DNA from 4 places in the Bariatricus sp. SGI.161 genome. Region 1 is predicted to be linked to each of the others. Evidence: predicted binding sites of a transcription regulator. Region 1 holds the regulator's gene; each other region holds the start of a gene.
The links. Region 1 encodes Rex, which represses fermentation and respiration genes when NADH is low (regulators of the CRP and FNR family bind a similar motif). Its sites were predicted from a motif close to ATTGTTAANTANTTAACAAT; they were not measured.

Region 1 (6,148 bases):
TAAATGTAACAGCCTCTTTTGTCAGAGCATCCTTCATCCAACAATACTCTTTCATCTGTTTTCTGGTAAATGACTTATCCGTCTCATCTGCTTTTGCAAAATGTGTAAACATTCCTTCCATAATGAGATTCGGCATCCTGCTAATGTTCGTAATATGCTCTACACTTTCTTGACAGGTTGGAAAACCTAGCCGTGACATTCCTGTGTCCAACTTGATATGAATATAGGCATTCTTTCCCATGCTGACTGCGAGATCTGATACTTCTCTTGCCATCTCCTCTGTATACACAGTCATACGGATTTCATGCTCAATCATTGATCTCCTCTGATCCTGGAAGATACATCCCAGTACGAGAATGGGTTTTGTGATACCTCTGTGGCGAAGGATAACTGCTTCCTCAAGCGTTGCGACTGCATAACCCCAGATGTATTCTTTCGTACTAAGAAGCCTTGCTATCTGAACAGCTCCATGCCCATATCCATCCGTTTTAATAACTGCCAGCATTTTAACACCATCTTGTATATTTGCCTTCATCATCTCAATATTATATTCTATTGCATCAAGATCAATCCTTACACAGACTCTCGTATAATTCTTCACTTTTTACCTCCTCCTGCTCTTTAAATGCATTGGATAGATACTCCGTCAAATTTCTTGCCAAAACACTATAACTTCCTTTATCGATACGGGCATAATCACCTGCTCTTCCATGTAGGTATGCTCCCAAAACAGCGGCTTTCCTACAACTGAGTCCTTGCGCCAAAAGCGCAGCTATTATTCCCGCCAGTACATCTCCAGAACCAGCTTTTGCCATTGCCGAATTACCCGACATATTTACATAGTTTCCTTCAGAAACTGATGCAACAATAGTTCTGGCATCTTTCAGTACACAAGTCCATTGACTTTTTTGAACAAATGAATCCAGTATATCCATCCTATGTTGTTTTAATTCCTCTACACTTATATGTAACAGCCGTGACATCTCTTTCATATGTGGTGTTATCACAAAATCTGTATGATGAATCTTTTGAAGATAAGCGTTATGCTCCGCAATCAGGTTCAAACCATCTGCATCAATCAGACAAGGTACTTTCACATGCTCAAGAGTTGCCTTCAATATTCTCCTGGAACGCTCACTGATTCCAATTCCAGATCCAATACAAACTGCATCTGCCCATGTTAAAAGATTTAACAACTCAGTCTTATCAAAAATGTCATAAGTTGTAATAATTGCTTCCGGAAGGAGCTGCTGTAAAATAATCCTATTTTCTTCCGGTGTATAGATCTGTACCAGTCCTGCTCCAGACATATATGCCGCTTTTGCATTCAGATAAGCCGCTCCAGACATACCTTTACTTCCTGCAATTACAAGTAACTTCCCATATGTCCCTTTATTCGAATTTTCTTTTCTGGCTGGCAGAAATTTACAATATTCCTTCTTCTCATAAGTATATGCCGTTTTTTCGGTAGCAATTATTTTTTCCGTATGGATTCCGATATCAGCTACAATCACTTTACCAGAATATTCCTTTCCGGGATAGATTGCAAGTCCCAGCTTTTCTATTTGAAAAGTCACCGTAATATCTGCACGGAAAGCAATTCCAAGGACACTTCCATGATTCGCAGATATTCCAGATGGCATATCTACAGCAAATTTTACAGCCTTTGCTTCATTCATCTTCTGAATAATCTGAAAATATTTTCCTATAATCTCACGGCTAAGTCCAACACCGAACATCGCATCTATTATGATACTATATTCATCTTCTTTGTACTCTTTGAATATCTCAACACCTGTTTCCCTTAATTTACTCATCTGCTGTTTTGTTTCATCCGTACGATGAGATTCATTTCCTACAAAACAAACTGTCACAGGATATCCTTTTTCCTTTAAAAGTCTCGCTATCGCAAATCCATCACCACCATTATTCCCTGAACCACATACGATACACGCTTTGGACAGATCAAGCTTTTCCGCCTCCATAGTCTCTACACATCTCTTTGCAGCACGCTCCATTAACTCCATAGACGGAATTCCCAGTTCCTGTATTGTATATTGATCCGCCTTTTTCATTTGATTTCCATTAAGCAGATATCGCATAATCTCACCTTCCAAGTTCATTTTATAATATAAAAGGACGTGTAAAAACCAGCCCGTCTGCGCATGCCAGTCATTACACGTCTTTGCTTTTATTTCTTATGTTCTTCGTTATATCGGCTAATATTGTATGATAACTGCATTAAGCTTTCAGACAAGTGTACATTCTCAACAATAATATGATCCGGCAGATTCAAATCTGTATGGGCAAAATTCCAAATTGCACGAACACCATTGTCTACCAGCATATTAGCCACTTCAATTGCCTTATCCTTTGGAATAGTCAAAACTGCAATCTCAACATCATTTTGTTGGACAAATGTCTTTAACTCATCCATCATACGAATCGGCACGCCCCTGATTGAAACACCCACCAATCTTGGGTTGACATCAAAAATTCCTTTTAATACAAATCCTCTCTTCTCAAAAGCTGCATAATTAGCAAGAGCCTGCCCCAAATTACCAGCTCCTATAATAATCATATTATGCGCCTCTTCCAAGCCAAGAATCTTACCAATCTCTGTATACAAATATTTAACGTTATAACCATAGCCCTGCTGACCGAACCCACCAAAATTGTTAAGATCCTGACGAATCTGAGATGCAGTCACTTTCATACGCTTACTCAAATCGTTAGACGAGATACGCTCCACTCCATTTTCAAGTAGCTCTCCTAAGTATCGATAGTATCGTGGCAATCTACGGATGACCGCCTGGGAAATCTCTCTCTCTTCCAATAGTCTCACCTTCCATTTCATTCTAAGAAATATTATATAGAATTGTGTGAACAAAGTCAAACTTTTAGTTGTATTTTGTCCTATTTTCGCTATAATGAAAACGAGTGAATAAGGAGGATATGAAAATAATATGATATTAGCATGTCACGGAATCAGTAAATCTTTCGGCGAAAAAGTGATTATCGCTGACGGTTCTTTTCATATAGAAGATCACGAAAAAGCAGCTCTTGTTGGTCCCAATGGAGCGGGAAAATCAACGCTTTTTAAAATGATTGTAGGCGAGCTTCCTTCTGACCGCGGAGAAGTAATTTTAACCAAAGGCAAAACCTTGGGATATCTTGCACAGCATCAGGCCATGCAAAGTGGAAGCACTATCTATGAAGAAGTGAAACTTGCCAAATCTGATATCATCGAAATGGAAACACAGATCCGTTCCATCGAATTAGAATTAAAACATTTAGAAGGTGATGCATTGACATCACGCCTTGAAACATATAATCGTCTGACAGCTTCTTTTGAACGCCAGAATGGTTATGCATATGAAAGTGAGATTAACGGGGTATTAAAAGGTCTTGGTTTTACAGAAAATGATTTTTCTAAACCCGTAGATACCCTTTCTGGGGGTCAGAAAACCCGCGTCTCTCTTGGTAAATTATTGCTCACCAAGCCAGATATCTTGCTTTTGGACGAGCCTACTAACCACTTGGATCTAAACTCCATAGCTTGGTTAGAAACTTATCTTCTGAATTATCCAGGAGCCGTTCTGATCGTATCTCATGACCGTTACTTTTTGAACAAAGTAGTGACTAAGGTTTTAGAAATCGAATCTGGAAAATTGATGACTTATAATGGAAATTACAGTGATTATGCTGCCAAAAAGCAGCAGCTTCGTGATGCTCAGATAAAAGAATATTTAAATCAGCAGCAAGAAATAAAGCATCAGGAAGCCGTAATTGAAAAGCTTCGTTCTTTTAATCGTGAGAAATCTATCAAACGTGCAGAAAGCCGTGAAAAGATGTTGGAAAAGATCCGTCCTGTAGAGAAACCCTTGGAAGCAAATAATGAGATTCACTTAACATTAGAGCCTTCTTGTGTCAGCGGTAACGATGTTCTGTCTGTTGAACATCTAAGTAAATCATTTCCAAATCAAGTTCTGTTTCAAGCTATAAGTTTTGACATTAAACGCGGGGAACATGTTGCAATCATCGGTGACAATGGAACGGGGAAAACAACACTTTTAAAAATCTTAAATCAGGTAATATCAGCAGATTCCGGTACATTTACATTGGGAACTAATGTAGCGATCGGATACTATGATCAGGAACACCATGTACTACATATGGACAAAACCATTTTTGACGAAATTTCAGATGATTATCCGGATTTGACTAACACGAAGATCAGAAATATGCTGGCCGCTTTTTTATTTACTGGGGATGATGTGTTTAAACGGATCGGTGACCTAAGCGGTGGAGAACGTGGCAGAGTATCTTTAGCGAAGCTGATGCTTTCGAAGGCTAATTTTCTGATTCTTGACGAACCAACAAACCACTTGGATATTCCATCAAAAGAAATTCTGGAAAAAGCATTGAACAACTATACCGGAACTATCTTATATGTTTCACACGATCGTTATTTTATCAATCAAACAGCAACAAGGATCCTTGATCTGGTGAATCAGACTTTTGTAAATTATATAGGGAATTATGACTATTATCTTGAAAAAAAAGACGAGCTAACAACCATTTATGCTGGTGCCCCGTCTTCTGTTTATATTCCAGGAACTGCAAATTCTGCTATATCTTCTGGCAAAGACTCTGTTGCAGCAAATGTGTCAGATTCTAAGCTCGACTGGAAGGAACAAAAAGAAGCACAGGCTCGCGAGCGAAAACGAAAAAACGAACTGAAGAAAACCGAAGAACGCATCACTACTCTTGAAGAGCGAGATGCTAAGATTGACGAAATGATGTTGCAGGAAGATATTTTTACAAGTTCCATTAAATGTCAGGAATTAGCCAATGAAAAGGCAACTATTGCGGAAGAACTTGAAGAGCTGTATATAAAATGGGAAGAGCTGGCTGAATAGCTATAGCTCTTCCTTTTTCAGTAATTTCCATGGACGTTCTTTTCCAAGCCATCCCATTTCTTTCCAATAATTATCATCCACCGGACTCATTCCTTTTTTATGAAAGCTTCTCATAATATAGAACAGAGCACGAGTCTTGATTCCTGGATTCACTCCATCTGGATCTTTGGAAATCTTTAATACAAGCTTACTCAAATCTCTGTCAATCCGCTCTTTCTTATCTGCACTGACACCATCCCAACCAAGCGATGCCACCGACATTCCGTAGGTATACACTCTAGCGGCACCCCAGAACTGGAGACTAATCTTCATATCCTTAAGCGTAGATCTCACGCCGCCTCCCGCGGCAGTTGCAATACACACTGCCTGTTTTCGAAACATAGAAGCTCCCGGTCTGTGAACCATAAAACGATATCCATAATGATCCAACATAGATTTCATCGCTCCCGTTACATGCATGACATGAACCGGTGAAGTCAGTATCAACAGGTTAGCTTTATCAATCAAGCCAGTCAACCGCTTCATGTACATTAGATAATCAAAACATTTTGTCTCATCTTCCATAATACATCTTCCACAGCCTCTGCAAAACTCAGGCATATCCTTCGGTAGAAATAGTTCAATTACCTGATCCTCCTTTGTAGCAATCTTATCAATCAACATTTTTCCCACATGATAAGTAGAACCCTTTCGCATAGTTCCATTAATCATCAATATATTCATCTTCTATACTTCCCCCATTCATATAATCTACATCTGATGTCTAACAATCGTATATTCATCGCCATAACTATAATATGGACAATCGTAATATGTATTGGTCACAAATCGATACAATTCATCCTCATCTAATGCCATCTGACAAGTGCAACATTCATAGTCCTCATCATATTCATAATGAGCACATGATTCACAATTACTCTTCACGATACACAACTCCTTCCTGGGAACAAGTATAACATATTTTTCATTTGGGTACACCCTAAATGTAAAAAGGGGACGTAGTAAAAGTTAATTTTACTACGTCCCCTTTTTTACTTTAACTACTACAATTTCTCAGCAATTGCTTTTATAAAATCTTCACTATTCAACACGGTTGGATTCTCTAAAGTTGTAATTAAAGCAAGATCTTTAGTCATCTTTCCTTCCTCAATTGTGTCGATCGTTGCTTTTTCAAGCTTATCTGCAAAATCCATCAATTCCTGATTGCCATCTAATTCGCCACG
Region 2 (6,148 bases), on a different contig from region 1:
TGCAATGCAACAAAGGAACGTCAGGAGGAGGCTTGTGAAATTGCAAAGAGAGTAGATGCTATGGTGGTTATCGGCGACAAACGTAGTTCAAATACTCAGAAGTTATTTGAAATATGTAAGAATGAATGTTTGAATACGTACTATATACAGACACTTGACGATTTGGATATGAATCAATTAAGGTCCGTGGAAACAGTAGGTATTACAGCAGGGGCATCCACGCCCAATAATATAATTGAGGAGGTTCAAAATAATGTCAGAATTAACTTTTGAACAAATGTTGGAAGAGTCATTCAAAACAATAAGAAATGGAGAGGTCGTAGATGGTACTGTCATCGATGTAAAGCCCGATGAAATCATCTTGAATATAGGTTACAAGGCAGACGGTATCATTACAAGAAGCGAGTACACAAACGAAGCAAATGCAGATTTAACGACTATGGTATCCGTTGGTGATGCAATGACTGCAAAAGTCCTGAAAGTTAATGATGGAGAAGGTCAGGTGCTTTTGACCTATAAGAGACTTGCAGCAGAAAAAGGAAATGAAAGATTGAGAGAGGCTTATGAGAATCATGAGGTATTAAAGGCTCCTGTTGCTCAGATTCTTGGCGGTGGATTAAGTGTTGTGATTGATGAAGCAAGAGTGTTTATCCCTGCAAGCCTTGTGTCAGATACTTATGAAAAAGATTTGAGTAAGTATCAGGATCAGGAGATTGAATTTGTAATCAGTGAGTTTAATCCTAGAAGAAATCGCGTAATTGGAGACAGAAGACAGTTACTTGTTGCTGAACGTGCAGAAAAGCAAAAAGAATTATTTGCTAAGATCCAGGCTGGAGACAGAATGGAAGGAACTGTTAAAAATGTGACAGATTTCGGCGCGTTTATTGATCTTGGTGGAGTTGATGGACTTCTTCATATTTCTGAAATGTCTTGGGGACGTGTTGAGAATCCAAAGAAGGTATTCAAAGTTGGTGAGACATTAGAAGTAATGATTAAAGAAATCAATGATACAAAGATTGCCTTGAGTTTGAAATTCCCGGAGACTAATCCATGGGCGAATGCAGCAGAAAAATATGCAGTTGGTACTGTGATTGAAGGAAGAGTTGCTAGAATGACTGATTTTGGTGCATTTGTTGAACTTGCACCTGGAGTAGATGCATTGCTTCATGTTTCTCAGATTTCAAGAAATCATGTGGACAAGCCGTCAGATGTATTGTCTGTAGGTCAGGAAATTACGGCTAAGATTGTCGACCTTAATGAGGATGAGAAAAAAATCAGTTTAAGTATGAAAGCTTTAGAGCCGGCAGCAAATGAACAGACTGAGGCAGAAAGCGTGGATGAAAGTGCTGAAGAGGAAACTAGCGAAGAATAATTTGCATGTTGAATATTGTTGGGATTGTAGAGATAGAGACCGCTAGGTCTCTATCTTTTATATGTTAAAATTTCGACAAGATGTTTGCGGAAATATACAATGAAATCCCTGGATTTACTGGATTATTAGGGAGTTTTCATGTATAGTATATAAAGAGTAAAAAGGAAGGAAGGAAAAAGGATGGCATTGTTAACATTTAAGGGTGGTATTCATCCGGATGACGGCAAGAGCCTGGCAAAAGATAAGGCGATTGTCGAAGTAAAACCCAAAGGGGATTTGGTATATCCAGTTTCTCAGCATATTGGCGCTCCGGCCAATCCGATAGTGGCTGTAGGGGATCGTGTTTTAAAGGGTCAGATGATAGCAGAAGCCGGGGGGTTTGTGTCTGCGCCTATCTATGCATCGGTTTCCGGAACAGTTAAGGCGATTGCCCCACATTTAAATCCAACAGGGGGTACGGTAAACAGTATCGTTATTGAAAATGACGGTGAATATGAGGAAGTGCAATATCCAGAAGTGAAACCTTTGGATGAGATGACAAAAGAAGAAATCCTCAATACAATCGGTAATGCTGGTGTTGTAGGTATGGGTGGTGCAGGATTCCCAACGAGAGTCAAACTGTCACCGAAAGAACCAGAAAAGATTGATTACATTATTGCTAACTGTGCAGAGTGTGAACCATATATCACCGCTGACTACAGATCAATCATGGAGACGCCGGAAAAATTAGTCGGCGGTATGAAAATTGTATTAAAGCTTTTTGATAATGCAAAAGGTGTTTTTGGAGTAGAAGATAATAAACCAGATTGTATTGAAAAGTTAAAAGAACTGACAAAGGATGAACCACGTATGGAAGTACTTGCGTTAAAGACCAAGTATCCACAGGGTGGTGAGCGTCAATTGATTTATGCAACAACTGGAAGAGCAATTAATTCTGCAATGCTTCCGGCAGATGCAGGATGTGTTGTGGATAACGTGGCAACATTGATCAGTATTTATCAGGCAGTGGCAGAAGGAAAACCATCTATGGAACGAGTTGTTACTGTGAGTGGAAATGCAGTAAATGAACCAGGTAACTTCAGAGTACCATTTGGAACAAATCAGGCTGAACTTGTAGAGGCTGCTGGTGGATTCAAAAGTGAACCGGAAAAATTAATCTCCGGTGGTCCGATGATGGGATTCTCTATGTTTACACTGGATGTGCCGGTCACTAAGACTTCTTCGTCTATTCTTGGCTTTACAAAAGATGAAGTGGCTCAATATGAACCATCTGCATGTATCAATTGTGGACGTTGTGTAGATGCCTGTCCAAGTAGATTGATTCCGTCAAGACTTGCAGATTATGCAGAACATCATGACGAAGAGACGTTTACAAAACATGAAGGTTTGGAATGTATGGAATGTGGTTCTTGTAGTTTTGTATGTCCTGCAAAGCGCCCATTAAAACAGGCAATTGGTTCAATGAGAAAAATTGCGATGGCAAACCGCAAAAAGAAAAAATAGTCAAATAGAAGAGGAAGAGGTGAACAAACGTGAGTGAGAACAAATTAAAAATGTCATCTTCACCACACATTCGTTCCAAAGACACCACAAGCAGTATTATGATGTGGGTAACGATTGCACTGTTGCCGGCTTCAGCCTTTGGTGTATGGAACTTTGGATTGTCAGCGCTTATTATGCTGATCAGTACAACTGCAGCATCTGTTCTGACAGAGTACATATATGAAAAATTAATGCACAAGAAAATTACAATCGGCGATTGGAGTGCCGTTGTTACAGGCCTTTTACTTGGCCTGAATATGCCGGCTTCAGCTCCATGGTGGATGGGTGTTATCGGTGGTATCTTTGCCATTCTGATTGTAAAACAGTTATTTGGTGGTCTGGGACAGAACTTTATGAACCCGGCACTCGGAGCAAGATGTTTTCTGTTAATTTCTTTCACAAGCCAGATGACTACATTTGTATATGATGGAGTATCTGGTCCTACCCCTTTGGCACAGCTGAAAGCTGGAGAGGCTGTAAATTCTATGGATATGCTGATCGGTACTATCCCAGGAACGATTGGTGAAACATCTGTAATTGCTATTATTATTGGTGCAATTATTTTGATTTTGAAAGGGATTATTGATCTTAGAATCCCAGGAACTTATATTGTATCTTTTATAATTTTTATTGGTATCTTCGGACCGTTTGCAAATCCGAATGTTGGATTCTTTGATCCTCAATATATTACTGCACATCTGTGCGGCGGTGGTCTGATGCTTGGTGCATGGTTCATGGCTACCGATTATGTAACATCTCCAATTACGAAGAAGGGCCAGTATGTATATGGAATTCTGTTAGGTGTGCTGACTGGATTGTTCCGTCTTTTCGGCGGTTCAGCAGAAGGGGTATCTTATGCGATTATCATCAGTAACCTTTTAGTTCCATTAATCGAAAGGGTTACTCTTCCAAAACCATTCGGTAAAGGAGGAGAAAAATAATGAATAAAATTTTGAAAAATACATTGATTCTTACGGTAATCACACTTGTTGCTGGTTTGGGTCTTGGTCTCGTATATGAAGTGACAAAAGCTCCAATTGCACAGGCGCAGGAGACCGCAAAAAAAGAGGCATGGCAGCAAGTATTTCCAGAAGCTGATTTGAATGATTTCGAACAAATTGATGTTGATCAGGATGCAGCGGATAAGGCGATTGCTGATATGGGTGTAAATGCAACGATTGATGAGGCATGTAAAGTTGGTGAAGAAGGCTATGTTGTAACTACAACAGATAAAGATGGATTTGGCGGCAGTATTCAGATTACAGTAGGTATAACAGCTGATGGTACTGTAAACGGTGTGTCTATTTTATCTATTAGTGAAACAGCAGGTCTTGGTATGAAAGCAACAGAGCCTGCATTCTATGGACAGTATGAAGGAAAACAGGCTGAGAAGTTCGTAGTATCCAAAGACGGCGGAGACGGAGAACCGATTGATGCGCTGAGTGGAGCAACCATTACATCAAGAGCGGTAACCGGAGCTGTGAACGCTGCTCTCGGATATTACCAGAATGCATTTCAATAGGAGGTAGTAAGTGATGAATAAATGTACTGAAAGAGTATATAACGGTCTGATCAAAGAAAATCCTACCTTCGTTCTGATGTTAGGTATGTGTCCGACCCTGGCGGTAACAACATCCGCCATTAACGGTGTAGGTATGGGCCTTTCAACAACGGTCGTACTTGTACTGTCAAATATGTTGATTTCTATGCTGCGTAAGATTATTCCGGATTCTGTCAGAATGCCGGCATTTATCGTAGTTGTAGCATCATTTGTAACAATTGTACAATTCCTGCTGGAAGGTTTCGTTCCAAGCCTTTATGATGCACTTGGATTATACATTCCACTGATTGTAGTTAACTGTATTATTCTTGGTCGTGCAGAAAGTTATGCATCTAAGAATCCGGTGCTTCCATCCATCTTTGATGGTATTGGTATGGGTCTTGGTTTTACCTTTGGTCTTACTTGTATCGGTATTGTACGTGAGTTGATTGGTACAGGTGCAATTTTTGGTCAACAGATTCTGCCACTTGCGGATGCAGCTGCCGGCAAAGGCGGCTATGTTCCTGTAACAATCTTCATTCTTCCTCCAGGAGCATTCCTTGTTCTGGCATTCCTTGTTGCTGCTATGAATAAGATTAAGAAGAATGCTGCAAAGAAAGGCAAGAAGATTGCTGATGCTCAGGGATGCGGTACAGATTGTGCATCTTGTGGCGGATGTAACGGAAAAGTGTTCCCAACAGGAAATGGAGAGTAGGAGGAGTACATAGATGAAAGAATTATTGATTATTGCAATAGGTTCTGCTCTTGTAAATAACGTTGTACTCAGCCAGTTCCTTGGAATCTGTCCGTTCCTTGGTGTTTCCAAGAAGGTTGAGACTGCAGCCGGAATGGGTGGCGCCGTAGTATTCGTTATTACAATAGCATCATTTGTAACAGGTTTAATTTATAAGTTTATTCTGGCACCATTGAGATTCGAATATTTGCAGACTATTGTATTTATTCTGATTATTGCGGCTTTGGTACAGTTTGTAGAGATGTTCCTGAAAAAGGCAATGCCGCCATTGTATAATGCGTTGGGTGTATATCTTCCGTTGATTACAACGAACTGTGCGGTACTTGGTGTAGCGCTTACGAATGTTCAGAAAGAATATACACTTCTTGAAGGTGTTATCAATGGTGTTGGTACTTCTGTAGGATTCCTGATTGCAATTGTAATCATGGCAGGTATCCGTGAGAAGATTGAATATAATGATATTTCTGAGTCCTTCCAGGGAACTCCGATTGTTCTGATTACAGCGTGTCTGATGGCAATCGCATTCTGTGGATTCTCAGGACTGATTTAGAAGGAGGCATAACAATGAGTGTTACAGGTATTATTATTGCTGCGATCATCGTAGGCGGCACCGGATTATTCATTGGTGTGTTCCTTGGAGTCGCTGGCAAGAAGTTTGCAGTAGAAGTAGATGAGAGAGAAGAAGCTATTCTTGGAGTTCTGCCTGGAAATAACTGTGGTGGATGTGGTTATGCAGGATGTTCTGGTCTTGCAGCAGCAATCGTAAAAGGTGAAGCCGAAGTTGGTGGATGTCCGGTCGGTGGAGCACCAGTTGCTGCAAAAGTTGGTGAGATCATGGGAATTGCAGCTGGAGAGCAGGTTCATCAGGTTGCATTCGTGAAATGTGCAGGGACTTGTGATAAAGCACAGCAGGAATACGAGTATCATGGATTAAATGATT
Region 3 (6,148 bases), on a different contig from region 1:
TACAAGATTGCTAAAGCCACAAGAATTCCTACTAATATTAACATACTTTTTTTCTGCTTCATGAATCTTTCCTTTCCTATGCTATGCTTTTCTTCTCTTCCACCAACGCACGAATCCAAACACCAATATAATGAGTGGAATTCCAAAAATCACAAGCAGGCTTATAATTCCGGCATGCTGCATGGTATTATAAGTTACTTCCAGACTCTTTGGCTCAATTGCCACATTCTGCACATCATCAAAATTAGCAGACAATGCATTCATGAATAAATCTAGGTTCTCCAATGTCGAAAAGCTATCTGTAATCTGAGCATCGATCATACTGTCAGCAGAGATTACTGTAAGACGGCTCTCCATATCTTTTTCCTTGTTCGTCTCTTCACTGTCTTCTTCATCCTCTGCTACAACACTTTCAACAGCGACAGCTCCCAACGTATATGTTCCCTTCTTTTCTTCATCTTCGGTGACAGCATAAGCCTCAGAAGATGTAGTCATGAGTGATGTCACAGTGATTGTCTCTCTTGCGGGATCTGTTACATGAAATCCATGTGCATTTACCAAAAGTACCATTCCAGAAGACATTCCTTTCATCATTTCTTCTGATCCATTGATCTGAGGAAAAATATAGTAATAATTCCCCTGATAACATCTCTGCATATCAGCAATATAGCCATCCTCACACTCTATGCCATATTCTTCAAGAAGTGTATCAAGATTCGGAGTCGCATCATCTGTCTCTCCCAGCATTAGGAACACATCTCCACCTTTTGACATGTAATTTTCAATCAACGTCTTTTCATCTTCTGTGATATCTTTCATTGGAGCATATAGAAACAACAGATCACAATCCTCTGGTATCTCACCTTGCATCATCAGATTCAACTCTTCTTCTGCCATGTTATTCTTTCCCAGCAGATCTGATACTGATGTAGAGAATGTATTCTCTCCATGTCCTGTCGTATAATATATTTTTTTTGTCGTATCACTGGTCACATAATTGACAGCACTGGTAAGCTGTCCTTCTCCGTCAAATTCAGTCGCAGAAACACTGCCCGTCATATAATAGGAATACTCATCATACACTAAAATATCCCCAAAGGAAACAGAAGTACTTTTCCCTGTCTTTTCGCCGGTAATCAAGATCGTATCTGAATCCACATTGTTTTCTGTAAGTTCAGAAGGATGCAATACCGGATCAATCCATTCCACTTCAATATTGTCAGATAATTCAGCATATTTCTTAAGAAACGTTTTTATACGTTCATCTGTGGAATCTTTCTCTGCAAATATCTGAAAGGAAATTTTCTGGTCCAATTTTTTCAGCAAATCTTTTGTTGTATCTGAAATCTCATATATCTTATTGTCGCTGACATCAATACTGCGAATACTTTCTGGCAGCTGTCCGGCTATTAGATTTATTACAACTGCAATCGCAATCACCAGTGCAATCATGCCAACACTGTAACTCCCATTCCTGGAAGTCCCACTTTTAAAAATCTTCTTTATTTTCTCCAGCATAATTTCCTCCTAACTCCAACGTCTTTTCTGTATCATCTGCATGGTAAAGAAAAGGAATACTGCAATGAGCGTCAGATATAATATCACTCCGCTTACATCCAGAAGATGATTAGATGCCACACTATTAAATACATTCGTAAGATCTGCTTTTCCCAGTATCTCAGACAACAGGCTCTCGAACAGGGTCGACTTTATCATATAGGTAATCACACATCCGACCATTGCAGCCAGTTCCAACGCTACACTGATCACCCAGTTTTTCGTCATCTGCCATACAGCAAATACCACACAGGACAAAATCACAATGATTCCAAGCATATTTGCCAGCGCAGAGGTCGGAAGGAAATCCAGGATTCCACTCCAAAGGTACAACACCATCAATACTCCAAACGTCCCAATCGCTGCTATGATAACACTCTCCGTCAACGAGGAAATAAACATCCCGATAGCAATATATACACATCCCAATAAAAACAGTAAAAAGACAGAAAGATAATCAATCACAATATACGCTGTCCCTTGTGTCTTAATAATCAGCGGAAAAATCAGATAAATCGCGCATGGAATCGACAGAATAGTTACCATAGCCAGATATTTTCCCATTACAACTTGAAACAAACTAACCGGAGCAGTCAATAGCATCTGATCCGTTTTGTTCTTACGTTCCTCAGCAAAGCTTCGCATGGTAAGAATCGGAATTGCAATTAGATAGATAAATATAGTTGCAGACAATACATATGAAAAATACGGGTATCCATAATTCAGGTTATATGCCATAAAATACACTCCGGTAAATGCCACTAAAAATGCGATAAATACATAACCTATCATGGAATGAAAATAGGATTTGAGTTCTCGTCTATAGATTGCCCTCATTGTCTCTTATCCCCTTTCTTAAACTTACTACTGTTTCCTTCTTGTGTCAGTTCAAGGAAAATCTCTTCTAATGAAGATTTATTCAGTTTTAATGTTAAAAGCGGTAATTTTTCTCCGGCAAATGCAAAAAAGAGCTTCTCCCTGATATCTATCTGCCCCTTTACTTCAATCTCCGCAATCAAGGTCTGATGATCCGTCTTTTTATATTTTATTTTTCTTATTTCCGGTATCTTATTCAAAATTCTCTTTACTGCTTCTTCCGTCTCTTTTGCTTCTATCTCAACATGATTCGTCCCACTCATCAGATTTTCCAGATTCTCAGGAGTATCACTCGCTACAAGGTGCCCATTTGCAATAATCAAAATATAATCACACACTTCTCTTACCTCAGCAAGAATATGCGAACTTAGGATCACCGTATGATTCTTAGCGAGTTTACGAATCAGTTCACGAATCTCTATAATTTGCTTTGGATCCAGACCTACCGTAGGTTCATCCAGAATAATAATCTCTGGAAATCCTAAGATAGCCTGTGCCAGCCCTACTCTCTGCTTGTATCCTTTGGATAGATTATTGATCAGACGATCCTTCACAGGCTGCAGTTTCGTAAGTTTCATAACTGCCCCGATCTGTGCTTCTCTCTCTTTCTTCGGTATCTTTTTCAACTCTGCGGCAAATCGAAGATATTCCATTACCGTCATCTCTGTATACAGAGGTGGCATCTCTGGCAGATAGCCAATACACCTTTTAGCCTCTTCAGGCTCTTTCAAAATATCATGCCCGTTAATCAGTACCTGCCCTTCTGTAGCTCCCAAATATCCTGTCATAATGTTCATTGTAGTTGATTTTCCAGCCCCATTTGGTCCAAGAAAGCCATAGATCTGCCCTTTTTTCACTGTAAAATTCAGATGATCCACTGCCAGATGCCTGCCATATCTCTTCGTAAGATTCTTTACTTCTATCAATGTCTCTCCTCCTATCAAACAAAATCTTCTACCAATATAAGGGAATCCCTTGAAAAGTATGTGATGATTTTATGTTTATTCTGTGAATTCCTTCGTCAAAATAATGCTCTTTTTATTGCACTTCCTTTTCAAAAATCCTATAATGATTTTAGATTTATTATTTTTGACATCGGAGATTATGCATAATGGACAACTTAGATAAAACTCGAAATAGATTCATCGATTCTTTAAAACAACTAATGGAAAAAAAGCAACTAGACAAAATAACTGTAAAAGAGATTGTCGAGACCAGTGGCATGACACGCCAAACTTTTTATAGAAATTTTAAAGACAAGTATGATCTGGTCAACTGGCATTTTAGCCAGCTCGCCGATCGTTCTTTTCGTCAGATGGGTTCCGGCTGCACATTAAAAGAAGGGCTTATTAAGAAATTCCAGTTTATTCAAAATGAAAAACGTTTCTTTACTTCCGCCTTTCAATCCCGTGACTACAATTCACTGATGCAATATGACTATGAATGTATTCTGGAATTTTATACCAATATAATTAAAGAAAAAACCGGAAAATCCCCCAATCGTGAGATTGTCTTTCTCTTGGAAATGTATTGTCGCGGCTCGATTGATATGACGGTCGAATGGGTGCGAAAAAACATGAATATGGAACCAGAAGAGATTGCCAATTTGTTGATTCTCGCACTTCCAAGACCTTTGGAAGAATTATTTTCTGATATTTGTTAGATCTATGCGTTACACATTTAGCCACTTGTCACTTTTGTGACAGGTGGCTTTTTCTGTAACTTTTCTTGATTTCAGCACATTGTTATAATAATGACAAAGCAATTATAAAGGAGAGATGCATTATGTCAAACAGGTTTGTTTTAAATGAGACATCCTATCACGGAGCTGGTGCAATCAATGACATTGCAACCGAAGCTAAAACCAGAGGATTCCAAAAAGCTTTTGTATGTTCGGATCCTGATCTCGTAAAATTTGGTGTTACCCAGAAAGTACTGAATGTATTAGATCAAAATGATCTCGAATATACACTCTATTCCAACATCAAACCAAATCCAACCATCGAAAATGTTCAGACAGGCGTAGAAGCTTTCAAAAAATCTAATGCAGATTATATTATCGCTATTGGCGGTGGTTCCTCCATGGATACTGCAAAAGCAGTCGGCATTATCATTGCGAACCCAGAGCATGAAGATGTGAGAAGTCTGGAAGGTGCCGTTAATACACCCAATAAATCTATTCCAATTATTGCAGTTCCTACTACAGCTGGAACTGCTGCCGAAGTCACTATTAACTATGTTATTACAGATGTTGAAAAAAGCAGAAAATTCGTGTGTGTTGACCCACATGATATCCCTGTAATTGCAATTATTGATCCAGATATGATGTCTAGTATGCCAAAAGGACTGACCGCTGCAACTGGTATGGATGCTCTGACACACGCCATCGAAGGATACATTACTGCTGGCGCATGGGAATTATCCGATATGTTCCACATCAAGGCTATTGAAATCATCTCCCGCTCTTTGAGAGGTGCTGTTGCAAATACTCCTGAAGGACGTGCTGATATGGCTCTGGGACAGTATGTTGCCGGTATGGGCTTCTCCAACGTAGGTCTTGGAATTGTTCATTCCATGGCTCATACACTTGGCGCAAAATATGATACTCCACATGGAATTGCAAACGCAATTTTGCTTCCAACCGTTATGGAATACAATGCAGAAGCAACTGGAACTAAATATAGAGATATCGCAATCGCTATGGGTGTTGAAGGTGTCGAAAATATGTCTCAGGAAGAATACAGAAAAGCTGCCATCGATGCAGTTAAGAAACTGGCCGAAGACGTCGGAATTCCAAAAGATCTAAAAGACATTGTAAAAGAAGAAGATATTCCATTCCTGGCGGCATCCGCATATGCAGATGCCTGCCGCCCAGGTAATCCAAAAGAGACTTCCGTGGAAGATATCGCTGCCCTGTTCCGGTCTTTGTTATAGGATTTTGATGGGGATGTTTGAATAAGCAGAATGGGTACGGGGCGAGGAAGGAGATACTATCTCACTTTTCTTCGTCCCCAATACCATTACAATTCCGCAACAAATCGCAGGAATGCCTCTCTTCCTTCTGGTGTGCATTTGTATACGCCTGCGTCTTCGAGTACGTGGGTGAATGTAATTCCCACTTCTTTTTTCAGGATGTCCATTACATTTTCTTCTGTAATATGATCGTATTTTGGAAGAAATTGTTCTGCCCACTCGGCATGCTTTTCAATCTTTTCATTGCTTCTGATATCTTTTTTATTCACAAGATAATCTGCTAAGATTTCCAATTCTTCTTTTAATCTGGCTGGCAATACTGCAAGACCCATAACCTCGATCAAACCGATATTTTCTTTTTTAATGTTATGATATTGTGCATGTGGATGGTAGACTCCAAGGGGATGTTCTTTGGTTGTAATGTTGTTTCTCAGAGTCAGATCCAGTTCATAGACATCTCCGACCTTTCTTGCGATCGGTGTGATGGTATTGTGTGGTTCTCCATCGGTATTGGCATAGATGAAAGCCGATTCATCTGTATACCCTCTCCATACTGTCAGTACATGGTCTGCCAGCTCAATCAGGCGTTTTTCATCTTTGCTTCTGATTCGAAGAACAGACAATGGCCATTTTACGATACCGGCCTCTACATCCTCGTATCCTGGGATAGTTACATTTTTCTCAATAGGTGCTTTTGCCATGGCAAAGGTATAATTTCCACCCTGAAAATGGTCATGGCTAA
Region 4 (6,148 bases), on a different contig from region 1:
TAACCATAGTTTCAAGTTTACGTTTGTATATAATTACATTTCCTTATGGCATGTTCTTGCAATAACATCCATCTGCTGCTCACGTGTCAGGTCAATGAATTTTACAGCATATCCTGATACTCGGATCGTAAAATTAGCATATTCTGGTTTTTCCGGATGCTCCATAGCGTCAATCAATTTCTCTGTACCAAATACGTTCACGTTCAGATGATGAGCTCCCTGTCTGAAATATCCATCCATTACATTTACCAGATTCTCTGTACGCTCTTTGTCATCGTGTCCCAGCGCACCTGGACTAATGGTCTGTGTATTAGATATGCCATCCAGCGCAAGTTCATATGGAAGCTTAGCTACAGAATTCAATGATGCAAGAAGTCCGTTCTTTTCCGCACCATAAGATGGGTTGGCACCTGGCGCAAGCGGCTCACCAGCTTTTCTTCCGTCTGGGAGAGATCCTGTTGCCTTACCGTATACAACATTGGATGTAATCGTAAGAATAGAAGTTGTTGGTTCAGAATCTCTGTATGTATGGCATTTGCTCAGTTTATGCATAAATGTCTTCAGAATCCAGATTGCAATATCATCGGCGCGGTCATCATCATTCCCGTATCTTGGGAATTCTCCTTCTGGCTCAAATCCTATGGCAAGACCATTCTCATCACGAAGCACTTTTACTTTAGCATACTTAATAGCACTCAGAGAATCTACCACATGTGAGAATCCTGCAATTCCTGTTGCAAATGTACGTCTGACATCTGTATCAATCAACGCCATTTCAGCTGCTTCATAGTAATACTTATCATGCATATAATGAATCATATTCAAGGTATCTACATATAATTTTGACAGCCATTCCATCATTGCATCATATTTTTCCATTACTTCATCATAGTCAAGATATTCAGCTGTAATCGGCTGATATGCCGGTCCTACCTGCTGTTTTGATTTTTCATCAATACCACCGTTAATTGCATATAACAGGCATTTTGCGAGGTTCGCACGTGCACCAAAGAACTGAATCTCTTTTCCGGTCTGAGTCGCAGATACGCAACAACAGATACTGTAATCATCTCCCCATACCGGACGCATTACATCATCATTTTCATACTGAATAGAACTTGTCGTCACGGAAATATGCGCTGCATACTTCTTGAAGTTTTCAGGCAATCTCTCAGAATAGAGAACCGTCAGGTTCGGCTCTGGTGATGGTCCCATATTTTCCAATGTATGGAGAAAACGGTAGTCATTCTTTGTTACCATAGAACGTCCATCCTGTCCCAGACCTGCCACTTCCAGAGTTGCCCATACCGGGTCTCCAGAGAACAATTCATTATAAGAAGGAATTCTTGCGAATTTAACCATTCTGAATTTCATGACCATATGGTCAATTAATTCCTGTGCTTCCGCTTCTGTCAGAGTTCCATTCTGAAGATCTCTTTCAATATAAATGTCCAGGAAAGTAGAAATACGCCCAACACTCATGGCCGCACCATTCTGAGTCTTGATTGCTGCAAGATATCCAAAATACAACCACTGTACTGCTTCCTTTGCATCTTTCGCAGGTTTAGAAATATCGAATCCATATACAGCTGCCATTTCTTTCATCTGCTCCAAAGCACGGATCTGATCAGCAATCTCTTCACGAAGGCGGAAATCCGTTCCTTTCATTCCATGTCTTGCGTAACGCTCAAAATCATAATGTTTCTTCTCAATCAGAAAATCAATACCATACAGAGCCACTCGACGATAATCACCAACAATACGTCCTCTTCCATATGTGTCCGGAAGACCTGTTATAATCTTATTATGACGCGCCTTCTTCATCTCAGGTGTATAGATATCAAATACTCCCTGATTATGTGTTTTATGATATTTTGTAAAAATCTCATGAAGCTTCTCGCTTGGTTGATACCCATAAGTAGTACAAGCCTGCTCTGCCATCTTGATTCCCCCATAAGGCATAAATGCTCTCTTAAGTGGTTTATCCGTCTGCAGGCCTACCACCTTTTCCAGATCCTTTAAATCTTCACTAATGTAGCCAGGTCCATATGCAGTAAGTCCTGATACAATTTCTGTCTCCATATCAAGAACGCCGCCCTTTGCACGCTCTTCTTTTTGCAGTTCCTGCAACTTACCCCATAACTGATTCGTTGCATCTGTCGGACCAACCAGAAAAGACTCATCTCCTTCATAAGGTTTGTAATTATTCTGAATAAAATCACGGACGTCAACAGAATTTCTCCAATTTTTGCCTTCAAATCCTATCCACTGTTCACATTGTCTCATTGACTTTTATCCCCTTTCTTTCTCTACTTATTACCGTTTGCCCGCACAGTATATCATCTTGTGAAAAAAATATCAACGGGATTATAGACAGTAATTATCATTTAAAGCTATGTATCTAATTTTGTGCAATCTACAGGGGAACAGGAATTTTCCCAAAAATCCTTTCGCGCCTCCTCCAAAGCAACAAAAAAAGACCCCTTTTGATTAAGGGTCTTTTTACGTTTTCCTTTTATTCTGCTGAAGCTTTTTCTACTTGTGCTATTGCTGCTTTCTGCATTGGGATACGGCAATTCCTGTTGCTTCCGAATTCTACAATGACATCTTCTTCGCTGATATCAATAATAACACCATAGAAACCACTTGTTGTCAATACTGTATCTCCGACTTCCATCTCTGAGATCATTGCCTGAACTCTTTTCTGCTCCTTTTTCTGTGGCCTTATAAAAATAAACCAAAAACCACCAAAAATAACTGCATATACAATAATCAGTAATACCCAGCTTCCACCTGAACTTTGTGATGCTAATGCGTACATATTAATTCCTCCTAATATCTTTAAACACTATTGCTATCATACACAATATTGCAACTTTCATCAAGTAATTTTCTTGAATTCATCATTTTTTATGCTTCTTTTTTCAACATACCGGCAATTTTTCTTTTTTTATACTCCTGATAATTTCCTTCATCAATGGCCTGACGAATCTCTTCCATCATTGTATTGTAAAAATACAAATTGTGAAGTACGCATAAGCGCATCCCCAGCATCTCTTTTGCCTTCAGCAAATGTCTGATATATGCCCGGGAATAAGTACGACATGCAGGGCATTGGCAACCTTCTTCTATTGGACTGTCATCCAACTCATATTTTGCATTAAATAGATTAAGTTTACCTTGATTGGTATATACATGCCCATGGCGGCCATTCCTGCTTGGATAAACACAGTCAAAAAAATCAACACCACGATCAACAGCTTCTAATATATTCACCGGAGTTCCTACCCCCATAAGATAGGTTGGCTTATCTACCGGAAGATACGGAACAACTGCATCCAGAATTCGATACATATCTTCGTGAGACTCTCCAACAGCCAGCCCTCCGACAGCATATCCATCGAGATTCAATTCTGCAATTTCCTGTGCATGTCGAATACGGATATCTTCATAGATACCACCCTGATTAATTCCAAATAACATCTGATGTTGATTAATCGTATCCGGCAGTTGATTCAGCCTATCCATCTCTTCTTTACATCGTTTCAGCCATCGTGTTGTTCTGTCTACAGAATTTTCAATATACTCTTTTTCCGCTACACTAGAAGGGCACTCATCAAATGCCATGGCAATGGTAGAGGCCAGATTCGATTGAATCTGCATACTCTGCTCCGGTCCCATGAAGATCTTTCTTCCATCAATATGAGAATTAAAATAAACACCTTCTTCTTTAATTTTTCTAAGTCCTGCCAGAGAAAAAACCTGGAATCCGCCGGAATCGGTCAAAATCGGCTTGTCCCAGACCATAAACTTATGAAGTCCTCCTAACTTTTTCACCACTTCATCTCCAGGTCGAACATGAAGATGATATGTATTAGAAAGCTCTACCTGCGTTTTAATTTCTTGCAGATCAGTCGTAGAAACTGCACCCTTGATTGCAGCCGCTGTTCCCACATTCATAAATACAGGGGTCTCAATGACCCCATGCACTGTATGTAATCTTCCTCTTTTGGCAAGACCATCTCTTTTTATCAATTCATACATGGTCTTTTCCTCATTCTTCAAAATATTCTATTTAATAATGGCAAACTACTGGAGTTCCCGCTGATATCAGGTTATACAATTGTCCGGCTACATCATATGGCAAATTCACACACCCATGTGAGCCATTTGTTAAATACCTTGATCCTCCAAATGACGATTGCCAGGTAGCATCATGGAAGCCAATTCCTCCATTAAACGGCATCCAATATTTCACCGGAGTCTCATATTCATATGTTCCATCCGGCTTTTTTGTACCTCTTAAAGTCTGATCTAATGCTTTATAAGCCAAAGTATAGACACCCTGCGGGGTTCCATTTCCTCTATTAGGGTTACCAGTTACAACACCTGACTGTAGAACCACCTGACCATCCTGTATAAAATACATTTGCTGTGCAGTAAGATCCACCTCTGCGTATGTACTCCCTACATCATTTCCTTCATGGCTGGCTGCACGACTGACATAATTAGGCTCTCTTGTCACTGTCTCACCATTTTGAATATTCGCAATCAATGCATTATACTCTGCTTCCTGATCAATCTTCCATCCATAACTTCCACCTTCAACTGTTACCACATTACCGGTCGCTGTAGTAAAGTTTCTTGGTTTTCCTTTGGTATCATACTTATCCGCCAGAGACTGTACATATGCCCTGACAGCCCCTTCATCAAAAGTTACATTCATATCTGCATCCACACTCACCCATTGAGATATAACAGATGCATCCACTACTTCAGTATAAGGGTTAAAATCATAAGTAATATTAGCTCCAAGATAACTGTTCATAGCATCTTTTGCAGCAATGACTTCCTCTGAATCAGACAGAAATCTAGGCAATATATAACATCCTGTCTCATAGAGATCCAGTGTTGGCTGAAATCCATTAATCGCTTCTTCTACTTTTTCACTGAATACTTCTATATTGATCTGAGTCCCCACAACCTCAGGGACAACTACAAATTGATCATTTTGAAATTCCGGATGTGCATCTACAGAAACTGTCTGATTCTCTTCCTTCATGCACTCAAGATTACTAATAATAGCAGCCAACGAATCTGCATCGTATTTCACACCAACTTCTGCTTCAATCTCCGGATGATTCCATAAAGATGTGATCCACAAGAAATTATCCTGCTCTTTCACAAGTTTTTTTAATTCATCTCCAGGCACATATTCCAAAGAAATATCAGAACCATTGATTTCTTCTCTATCACCATCAGATTCTTCCAACGTCAGAACATAATCTTTTACTTGTTGTTCCATATATGCTTCTACCTGACTAACATTTTTCAACGAAAAATCTATACCGTTAATCTTTGTATAAAACATAAAATGATTATTAAAGAAAATTGCAAATCCAACATATATAAGCAGCAAAACACCAAAAATGCTTCCAATTATAATTGCAGCAGTTTTTTTGTGCTTTTTCTTTCTGGCCGCTTTCTCCTCCATATCTGCCTGATCATCATCTTCTTCCTCATCTGAATCTTCAAAATCATCATCTTCTTCTAATTCTTCTGTTGTAGAAGAATCGTCATCAGAAGGTATATCATCGCTATCCATATATATTTCTTCATTTTTATCTTCCGTTTCTTGAAAAGCTTCTGAATTGTTGAGATCTTCAAAAATTTCTTTCATGGTCTCCTCTACAATCTCATCAGCTTTTTTATCTCTATCTTCCATTCACCTTACACCTCAATAATAATTATCATGTCATTTTATTATAATATGCATATATTCAAAAGTACAGAAAAAAATGCCAAAAATAAATGAAGATTTCCTGAAGAGAATACAATTGCTGGTTGTGTTTTTTTTCTATTCTATAATATAATGGACTATGTGAAAATAAAACATCTGATTATATAGAATAAAAAAGGAGATTTATCTATGGCAGGATCAACATATGGAACATTATTTACAATCACAACCTGGGGAGAATCTCACGGACCAGCAATTGGTGTAGTTGTTGACGGATGTCCTGCAGGACTCCCCCTCACTCCAGAGGATATACAGCAGTTCTTAGATCGACGGAAACCTGGGCAGAGTAAGTTCACGACCGCCCGAAACGAATCCGATCAAGTGGAAATACTTTCTGGTATTTTTGAA

Region 2: the regulator Rex is predicted to act here: its motif matches at 1,433-1,452, upstream of rsxC (electron transport complex subunit RsxC).
Region 3: the regulator Rex is predicted to act here: its motif matches at 4,175-4,194, upstream of fucO (lactaldehyde reductase).
Region 4: the regulator Rex is predicted to act here: its motif matches at 2,344-2,363, upstream of pflB (formate C-acetyltransferase).

What each region holds. Positions count from the first base shown of each region.
Region 1 is NZ_JBNPLX010000008.1:34,949-41,096, reverse strand. It holds gene alr (alanine racemase) at 1-601, opposite strand, end outside; gene ACQRBH_RS06470 (NAD(P)H-hydrate dehydratase) at 567-2,102, opposite strand; gene ACQRBH_RS06465 (redox-sensing transcriptional repressor Rex) at 2,192-2,836, opposite strand; gene abc-f (ribosomal protection-like ABC-F family protein) at 2,967-4,922, shown strand; gene ACQRBH_RS06455 (flavodoxin family protein) at 4,923-5,645, opposite strand; gene ACQRBH_RS06450 (DUF6472 family protein) at 5,673-5,849, opposite strand; gene ACQRBH_RS06445 (NADP-dependent isocitrate dehydrogenase) at 5,969-6,148, opposite strand, start outside.
Region 2 is NZ_JBNPLX010000018.1:19,892-26,039, reverse strand. It holds gene ispH (4-hydroxy-3-methylbut-2-enyl diphosphate reductase) at 1-273, shown strand, start outside; gene rpsA (30S ribosomal protein S1) at 254-1,372, shown strand; gene rsxC (electron transport complex subunit RsxC) at 1,553-2,875, shown strand; gene ACQRBH_RS11270 (RnfABCDGE type electron transport complex subunit D) at 2,926-3,855, shown strand; gene ACQRBH_RS11265 (RnfABCDGE type electron transport complex subunit G) at 3,855-4,436, shown strand; gene rsxE (electron transport complex subunit RsxE) at 4,450-5,169, shown strand; gene ACQRBH_RS11255 (electron transport complex protein RnfA) at 5,183-5,758, shown strand; gene ACQRBH_RS11250 (RnfABCDGE type electron transport complex subunit B) at 5,773-6,148, shown strand, end outside.
Region 3 is NZ_JBNPLX010000025.1:24,128-30,275, forward strand. It holds gene ACQRBH_RS13490 (DUF4340 domain-containing protein) at 1-44, opposite strand, end outside; gene ACQRBH_RS13495 (GldG family protein) at 82-1,518, opposite strand; gene ACQRBH_RS13500 (ABC transporter permease) at 1,528-2,394, opposite strand; gene ACQRBH_RS13505 (ABC transporter ATP-binding protein) at 2,391-3,359, opposite strand; gene ACQRBH_RS13510 (TetR/AcrR family transcriptional regulator C-terminal domain-containing protein) at 3,545-4,096, shown strand; gene fucO (lactaldehyde reductase) at 4,219-5,367, shown strand; gene galT (UDP-glucose--hexose-1-phosphate uridylyltransferase) at 5,454-6,148, opposite strand, start outside.
Region 4 is NZ_JBNPLX010000001.1:49,215-55,362, forward strand. It holds gene pflB (formate C-acetyltransferase) at 34-2,286, opposite strand; gene yajC (preprotein translocase subunit YajC) at 2,516-2,821, opposite strand; gene tgt (tRNA guanosine(34) transglycosylase Tgt) at 2,911-4,044, opposite strand; gene ACQRBH_RS00250 (peptidoglycan binding domain-containing protein) at 4,076-5,725, opposite strand; gene aroC (chorismate synthase) at 5,930-6,148, shown strand, end outside.